DNA from 2 places in the Mesorhizobium sp. M1066 genome. Region 2 is predicted to be linked to the other one. Evidence: riboswitches for the same ligand, from Rfam matches in the RefSeq annotation. Region 2 holds a riboswitch; the other holds the start of a gene.
What was found. A riboswitch is a leader RNA that binds a small molecule or an ion and turns the genes downstream of it on or off. The one in region 2 is predicted to bind cobalamin.
Positions count from the first base shown of each region.

Region 1: linked by a shared signal. The riboswitch ahead of NKH52_RS29055 (ABC transporter ATP-binding protein) and the one ahead of metE (5-methyltetrahydropteroyltriglutamate--homocysteine S-methyltransferase) in region 2 are both predicted to bind cobalamin.

Region 1 is NZ_JAMYMR010000037.1:20,420-24,929, reverse strand. Features, by position in the region: gene NKH52_RS29065 (FecCD family ABC transporter permease) at 1-384, opposite strand, end outside; gene NKH52_RS29060 (ABC transporter substrate-binding protein) at 520-1,467, opposite strand; gene NKH52_RS29055 (ABC transporter ATP-binding protein) at 1,513-2,301, opposite strand; cobalamin riboswitch at 2,464-2,670, opposite strand; gene NKH52_RS29050 (AraC family transcriptional regulator) at 2,966-3,799, shown strand; gene NKH52_RS29045 (DSD1 family PLP-dependent enzyme) at 3,804-4,510, opposite strand, start outside.
Region 2 is NZ_JAMYMR010000038.1:7,409-11,918, forward strand. Features, by position in the region: gene metE (5-methyltetrahydropteroyltriglutamate--homocysteine S-methyltransferase) at 1-2,289, opposite strand, end outside; cobalamin riboswitch at 2,385-2,586, opposite strand; gene NKH52_RS29250 (alpha,alpha-trehalose-phosphate synthase (UDP-forming)) at 3,155-4,510, opposite strand, start outside.

The DNA of each region.
Region 1 (4,510 bases), on a different contig from region 2:
GGCAGCCAATATGCCGCCGGTGAAGGCCGCGACCGGCAATGTCCAGATGCCGAAACTGTCGCCGAAGACGGTGATAACGGAAACCGCACCCGCGGCGGCGCCCGAGGACAGGCCGAACAGGAACGGATCGGCAAGGTCGTTGCGGGTCACCGTCTGCAGCAGCGCACCGACGACGCCGAGACCGGCCCCGACGCAGATGGCCAGGATCGTGCGCGGCAGCCGCAGGTCGACGACGATCTTGCCGACCGGCCCGGCCACGTCGTGCCCGCTGAAGCCGACTGCACGACCAAGGGAGGCAACGATGTCGGTCAGCGGGATCAGCGTCGAGCCGTAGGCGATCGACAGCAAAGCGAGAGCGGCGATCGCCGCCGCTCCCACCAGCATGGCCAGTGCAAATGCCGGATGGCGCAAGCCTGGAAATGCGTCGTGTCTGTCAGGACGCGTGCGACGCACTTCCAGGATCTTTTGTTCATGCATGTCGTTGCCCCAAAACCGCTGCGCACTTTTGGGCGACAGGCATCAAAACGCTTCCGGATGCATGGCCTTGGCGAGCTTGTCGATCGCTTCGATGTTGGCCGGGCCGGGAGTCAGTTCGGCATAGCGAAGCGCGACGAAGCGCTCGTTCTTGACCGCGTCCGTCTCTTTCATGGCCGGATGCGCCTTCAGGAAATCGAGCAGCTTCCTGTAGCCGCCACCGTCCTGGTAATCGAGCAGGATGAGGAATTGCGGATTGCGCGACGCCACCGTTTCCCAGTCCGTGTTGCCCCAGCTGGTGTCCATGTCGGCCATGATGTTGTCGCCGCCGGCGGCTGATATCATGGCGCTGGGGATGGCGAACTTGCCTGCGGTGAACGGCTTGTCCTCGCCGGAATCATAGAGGAACACCCGCGTTCCCTTGGCGCTGCCGACCTTGGCGGTGATGTCGGCGAGCCGCGTCTTCCAGCCGGAGACAAGCTTTTCAGCCTCTGTCTCCTTGCCGAAGATCTTGCCCAGTTTCTCGACGTCGCCATAGAGCAGGTCCATCGAGGCGGCGGGGCGGCTCTTGTCGAGATGGACGCAGCTTTCCGTCAGCACCAGCGTCTTGATGCCGTGCGGAGCAAGCGTGTCGGGCGTCACTTCACCACCCGGCTTCATGCCATAATACCAGCCGGCGAAGAAAAAATCGGGCTCGACCGCGACGAGGTTTTCGAGCGTCGGATATTTCGGCGCCAGTTCCGGGATCGAACCCTGCTCGGCCTTGAATTCGGGACCCACCTTGTACCATCCGGTGATGCCGGTCAGGCCGACGATCGACGGCTGCAGTTTCAGCGCGAAAGCCATCTCGGCCATGTTGAGATCCTGGATGACCGCGCGCTTCGGCGGCGCATCGAAGGTCAGCGGCTTGCCGCAGCTGTCGACGGTCACCGGGAAGGCCAGGGCTGTCGAGGCCAGCAGCGAGAAGGCAAGCGAAAAAGCAAGGCGTTTCAAGGGTTTGCTCCTGTGGACGGGATGATCGATATGGGACGGCTTCAATCAGGATGGCGGCGCGGCACGGTTCGGAACATCGAACACCGTCAGTTCGCGGTCTTCGGTCGGATGGCGCAGACGCAGCACATCGATGCCGAAAATTTCGCGAATCAGCTTTTGGGTCAGCGCTTCGCGCGGTGCGGCGAGCGCTTGCAGACGGGCATGGTTCATCACCGCCACCCTGGTGGCGAACGGTGCCACCAGCGCCAGATCGTGCAGCACCGCGATCACCGTCATCTCGAAGCCTGCCACGAGGTCGAGCAGTTCGCCGCGGGCGCGCGGGTCGAGATGGTTGGTCGGCTCGTCGAGGAACAGTATCTTTGGCTGCTGGGCGATGGCGCGGGCCAGTTGGGCGCGCTGGCGCTCGCCGCCCGACAGCGAGCCGATGGTGCGGCCAAGCAGCGGCAGCAGTCCGGTCCGGCGCAGCGCATCGACGACAATGTCACGCTCCTCGCTCCTGCGCCGTAACCGAGCGTGCGGGACCCGGCCAAGCTCGACATAGTCGATCACCGCCAGCCGCGGATCGGGCTGGTCGGTCTGGCCGACCACGGCGATATGCAGTGCCCGCTCGGCAGCCGAAATCCCGTCCAGCCGCCGCCCGCCGAGCTTCACCTCGCCGGAACTTGGCCGCAGCATGCCCGACAGCATGCGCAGCAGCGTCGTCTTGCCGGCGCCGTTGGGACCGATGATGGCTAGGCGATCGCCAGCGGCCACCGAGAAGCTGACCGCCTGAACCAGATCCCGCCCATTGGCCATGGCGCAGAGGTCATGTGCTTCGAGAAGCGCTACGGTCATCGGCTGCCCGCCAGATTGCCGGGATGGCAAAGCGTGCACACGATGATGCGATGATCGATAGAGCCGTCCAACTTTCCGTCACTTTCCAAAACTGGCGACGGAAGGAAGCTGGCGAAGCGGCCGACAAGACCGGGATTCGCGTTTCCTCCCGGCACACCCCGTCCGGTCAACTCAGTGATGGCAGGTCTCCTGGCTCGCGGGTCGTTGCGCCATCCTGCCTTCCCAGCCTTGCCGGCCAGTGGCATTCACGGATTTTGCTCGCCGCTTACAGTTGCGGGGGCAGCCACGGCCTCGACCCCTGGGGATCTCACCGTGTTCCCTTTTCACCCCTCGCCTTTCGACTCGGGGACCATCACCGCTTCAGCGTAGATTTCCCCCAATCGCTTCGCAATGGATTTCTCGGACGGAGTGGTGGACCGGCTAGGGGAAACATGCATTTCACGCTCTCGATATGTAATAATATTACGCATTTAGAGGATGCCGCCTGGCGCTGTCAAGCGAAGCCTGCCGAATTTGGCTCGTCGGCGGCAAGGGGCGCTCGACCGCTGTGCCATATCGGTGTGCGACTGTGACGGGATCGGTTCGATTGCGCGGGATGCGCAATTTCGATCAAACTGGCCGCGCCAGGAAACGGCAGGATGATCTGGCCAATGCGAGGAGCAAAATGAACCCGACCGAGAAAGCGCTGTGGTTCGTCGAAAGTCATCTGCCGGAGGCGATCTCGCTTGACGATATCGCGCAAAGCAGCGGCGTGTCGCGTTTTCATGTGACGCGGGCTTTCGGCGCTGCCACGGGCCGCTCGGTGATGGGCTACATGCGCTCACGCCGGCTCACCGAGGCGGCGCGCAAGCTGGCCGGCGGGGCGCCCGACATTCTCTCCGTCGCGCTCGACGCCGGCTACAACTCGCATGAGGCGTTCACCCGTGCCTTCCGCGATCAGTTCGGCACCACGCCGGAACTGGTGCGCGCGCAAGGCACACTCGACAAGCTCGACCTCGTGGAGCCGATCCTGATGGACCAGTCCTTCCTCACCAATCTCGAACCACCGCGTTTCGAGACCAGCCGGCCGTTCCTGATCGCCGGCCTCGGCGAACGCTACAGCTGCGAAACCAGCGCCGCCATTCCGATGCAATGGCAGCGCTTCGGCCCCTATATCGGCAACATTCCGGGCGAGACCGGCGATGTCGCCTATGGCGTCTGCGTCAACGGCGACGATGCCGGCAATTTCGACTACATCGCCGGCGTCGAAGTGTCTGATTTTTCCGACCTGCCGAGGGAATTCAGCCGGGTGCGGGTGCCGGCGCAGAAATATGCGGTCTTTGCCCACCGCGAACACATCTCGACCATCCGCCGCACGGTCAATACGATCTGGAACAAATGGCTGCCGGCTTCCGGCCACGAGATATCGGATGCGCCGGAATTCGAACGCTACGGCCCTGAGTTCGACCCACGCAGCGGCAATGGCGGGCTGGAGATCTGGATACCGGTGAAGGCGTAGTCGGTCAGGCCATCGGCAGCGCCGGCCAGCGATCGACTATCCCGCCGCCGGAAAACACAGCGATCGACCCGAACTGCTGCAGCACGGCTTCGCTCTGCGTCGGCCTTAGAAACGCGTAGTCGCCGGGTTTTGCGGTCGCGTCGGCGGGCAAGCCCATGAATTGCTGGTTGGAGGACAGGCCGAGCAGCCCGTTCGCCTTCATGCCTTCGGGGAAGACGGGCTCGGCCATCCACTTGCCGCCATAGAGATAGCAGCCCTTGCGCGGGAAGCGGCCGAGCGCCTGCAGCAGGCGGGTGACGGCCGGCGGGCCAGGCAGCATCGGCTCGACCATTTTCAAGATCGGCGTGGCGATGAAGGCCGCCGGCTGGAAGCCGTCGAGGCCTGGCGTATCGAAATCACTGGGCAGCACGAAGGCCGAGCCCATCGAGACCTCGTTGGCCATGCCGCCATGATGAAGCAGCGCGGTCTTGCTGCCGCCGATGTTCAGGATACGGCGCTGGTCGGCGCCGAGACAGGCGACGAACGCCGAGGCCTGCGCCGACGCCTTGGCCAATGCCTTTGCCGGTCCGCCGAAAAGGCCGGGAATGAGCGGCGCATGCGCCTCGTAGGCCATGACGCCTTCGCAATGCAGCCGGGCCGGCAACGCGCTCAACGCCTTCGACAAGGCCTCAGGATTGGCGAACCCGCCGCGATGCAGCCCGACATCGATCT
Region 2 (4,510 bases):
GACCTCCTCCCATTTGCGTGTTTTGAGGCCACAGTCGGGGTTTATCCACAGTTGGCCATCGGACAGTCGCTCGCGGGCAAGCATGACTAAGTCCGAAATCTCGCCGACTTCCGGGACGCGTGGTGAGTGAATATCATAGACGCCGGGACCGATTTCGTTCGGATATTTGGAGCTCGTGAAGGCGTCCAACAGTTCCATCTTCGAGCGCGACGTCTCAATCGAAATGACATCCGCATCCATTCCAGCGATCGCGTGAATGATCTCGTTGAACTCCGAATAGCACATGTGGGTATGAATTTGAGTCGCGTCCTTTACACCCGTTGAAGCGATCCGGAAACATTCGACAGCCCAGTCGAGATAGACTTTCCAGTCAGATTGGCGCAGTGGCAATCCTTCGCGAAAGGCGGCCTCATCGATCTGGACCATCCTTGCGCCGGACCTTTCGAGATCCGTCACTTCGTCGCGGATGGCGAGCGCGATCTGGCGGCAGGCTTCGGAGCGGGGTACGTCGTCGCGAACAAAAGACCAGTTGAGAATGGTGACTGGGCCTGTGAGCATTCCCTTCACGGGCTTTTCCGTAAGCGACTGGGCGAATTGCCACCAGCGCACTGTCATCGGATTGCGCCTCGATACGTCGCCGAAAATGATGGGGGGACGCACGTAGCGCGACCCATAGCTTTGTACCCAGGCATGCTGGGTGAACGCGAAGCCGGACAACTGCTCGCCGAAATGCTGTACCATGTCGTTTCGCTCGAACTCACCGTGCACCAGCACGTCCAGCCCGATCTCTTCCTGCCAGCGAATTGCAGCCTCGATCTCCTTCTTCAGGAACGTCTCATAGTCGACATAGCTCAGCTGGCCCTTCGCATGAGCGGCCCGCGCCTTGCGTACCTGCGGCGTCTGCGGGAAGGACCCGATGGTCGTCGTCGGGAACGGCGGCAGCCCGAGTGAGCCGGCTTGGACTCTGGAGCGCTCGCCAAAAGCGCTCTCTCGTCGCTTCGCGCTGTCCTCAATGCTAGCGATCCGCCCCTGAACAAGCGGGTCATGGATCCTCGTGGATGTCACGCGCGTGGCGGCAGCCTCGGCAGACGCTTTCAACGCGCCTGCCACCGCATCCCTGCCTTGGGACAGGGCCCGGGCCAGCAAGACCAGCTCGTCGGTCTTCTGGGCCGCGAAGGCGAGCCACGACCTGATGTCGGCGTCGAGTTCCGTCTCCATGCGCAGATCAATCGGCACATGCAGCATCGAGCAAGAAGGCGCGATCTCGACGCGGTCCAAGGGCCAGCCGGCGACGATCGGTTTGATGCGGTCGAGAATGGCGGGCAGGTTCGCACGCCAGACGTTGCGGCCATCGATCAAGCCAAGCGAGAGCACCAGATCCTTCGGAGCGAGCCGACCCACCGTTTCCAGCTGCTCGGGAGCGCGCACGAGATCAATATGCAGCCCGGCCAGGGGCAGAGAAACCGCGGTTTCGAGATTGTCTCCCAGCGACCCGAAATACGTAGCCAGCATGATCTTCAGCTCGGGCGCGGCTTTCGACAGCTGGCCATAGGCGAATTCGAACGCAGCTCGTTCGTTCGGGTTCAGATCGAGGACAAGCGCTGGCTCATCGATCTGCACCCAGTCGGCTCCCGACAGCTTCAGCTTCTGCAGGACTTGCTCGTAAACGGGCAGCAGCCGCGGTAGGAGCGCGATGGGACCGAACCCCTCGGCAGGCGATTTCGCCAGCTTGAGGAAGGTGATGGGTCCAAGGATGACTGGGCGTGTGTGAATGCCGAGAGCTTTAGCCTCGAGGAAATAATCGACCGGCTTCGATGACGAGAGGGCGAACGTCTGATCATCATCGAGTTCCGGCACAATGTAGTGGTAGTTGGTGTCAAACCACTTGGTCATTTCCATCGCGGTTACACCAGGTCCATGAGCCTCCTCCTGGTGACCAGCGTGTCCACAATCCTCCGTCTGACCCTGGTTGCCGCGCGCCATTGCGAAGTAGATGTCAAGTGGGACCTCGCCGCTATTCCAGCCGTAACGGGATGGAACGGCCCCGACCATGGCTGCGGTGTCGAGCACATGGTCGTAAAGCGAGAAGTCGTTCGACGGGATTTTCGACACGCCGCGATCGCGCTGCTCTTCCCAGCTAGCGGCACGGAGCGCCTTCGACGTCGTGAGAAGGTCGCCAGCGGACGATGTTCCGGACCAGTAGCTTTCAAGCGCGAATTTCAGTTCTCGCCGACGACCGAAGCGCGGCACGCCGAGCGTTGCTACAGGAATTTCCTGAGAGTCAGTCATGTCATACCCCGATGGTTGGGGCGCCGATGACAAGGAAGGCGCTAGCAGGCCGGCACGAACGCCGGCTTGCAGCGGCCACCGAGACACCCCGCCCGTGGACGTAATTCGCCGTGGCAGGTCTCCTGGCTCGCGGGGTCATAGCCTCTACCCGTCTTCCTGAGGGTATTCGCCTCAGTGACATGAGTGGGGTTGGCTCGCCACTAACAGTTGCGGGGGCAGCGCCGGCATTGCACCGGCTTCCCTCTTAGCTCCGCTGCGGCAGCGCCGCACGCGAGAACCACGACACGCAGACAATCACAGCAGTCCGCTCTTTTGTCAATGACGCATAACGAAATGTTTATGTCGTTATGTGATTTCGCTTTTACGCTTGTCTAACATTGTGAAATATTCAGTCGCCCATTGGCGGCGCTGCTCCGCTGCCACCATAGTCCAACTAATGGATCCCTGTCGGGCTGCGACATCCCTCGCAGGTCGCCGATGAAGGATTTCGGACAAGACTTCAAGCGCGTGACAACGTCATTAGAATGCAGAAGATCGCATTGGTGGCGATGTTTAACGATGCGGCCGCAAGCCGTGCGTGCGTGGGAGAAGCGGTTTTCTCGGAGTGAGCGCCAAACCGTGGTCCGAGGGGAATTGGCACGCCAGTCGTCATCACGGGTGACTAGGCAATCGTGATGACTCCGCTCGGCGGCAAGAGACCACACTGACGGAGCCTGGCTCAAGGGTCTGATGCAAAGCCCGACTGTGGTCCCGATAAGCCGCTTAAGCCGCATTCAGGCGGTCAGGATAAGTATCTCTCTCTCCAAGCGCTCGGCATTGAGGGATGCGCAAATGCAGGCAAAGCTCGCGTGCTTCATATTCTGCATCATACGATCGGCAGGACCCAGTTTTTATCCAGTGCACGCGTCAGCGCGGTGTGCAATTCTGGCTCGGTCCGATACGAAGGCATTTGGGCCTCGCTGATCCAGCCCAAGCCAACATAGTGGAAGTGATCCGCAGGGACCGTATCCCGGCTGCTGTCCAGTTGCCGAACGAAGTCCGCTGACCAATGGTGGATCGTATACGCTTCAAGTTTGTCCATCATCCTCCGCCAGCGTTGGATGCGTTCTTCGCGCGGCATGCTGGCCGCTCTTGAGATCGCGGTAGCTATCTCGTCGGAGAGCCTCGGATTTACCAGCAGGGCGTCCTCGCCGAAGTCTTCGGCCGCGCCGGCAAACTTCGATAACACCAGAACGCCAGGGTCGCTCGGATCTTGTGCAGCAATGTATTCTTTCGCCACAAGATTCATGCCATCGCGCAACGGCGTCACAACGCAAACACGCGCGGCTCTGTAAAGACCCGCTATCTCAGCTTGGGTGAACGACCTGTTCTCATAGATAATCGGCATCCACTCGTCCGTGCCATGCCGGTTGTTGACTTGATTGACGAGTCTTTCGACGTCGCGCCGATATTCGCTGTACGCTTGGATGTCGCCACGTGAGGGAGTTGCGATTTGCAAGAGCGAGACACGTTGCGGCTCGACTGCCAGCAGATCGAAAGCTTTAATCCGATTGTCGATGCCCTTGGTGTAGTCGAGCCGATCGACGCCGATAACTAGCTTTGCTCCGCCAAGTTTCAACTGCGAAATGTAGGCTTTCTGCGCCTCAAGCGAATCTGCGGCACACTGTTCGAATTGCTTCGGATCGATACCTATAGGAAAATTTTGGCATTGCGTCTGGCCATGGTCCGAGAAAACGACCCCGTTCTTGCTCTCCAGCCCCAAATGAGATTGGACACAGGCGAGGAAATTGCTCACATCACGGTCGGTCTGGAAACCGAGCAGATCATACTCGAGCATACATTTCATTAGCTCGCCAGAATTGGGCACGCGCTCCATCATGTCAGACTCGGGCCATGGCGTATGCAGGAAATGGCCGATCGGCCGGTCAATGCCGAGTCTGTGCAAATCAGCGCCGAGCGGCAGGAAATGGTAGTCATGAACCCAGTAGACTGCGTTATCTCCCAATTCGGACACCGCGCGCGCCATGAAGGCATTGACGTCGCGATAACTTTTATAATCCTCTTCCGAGCCTGAGATCCGGTCCGGCAGCGAGTGGAGCGCCGGCCACAATATTGAATTTGCAAAACCTTGATAGTACCGAGAATAGTCCGCTGCCGGCCCATCGAGCCACCCGATTTGACCTTTGCCACGCTGCACGAGGGGCACCTGTTGCTTATCCCC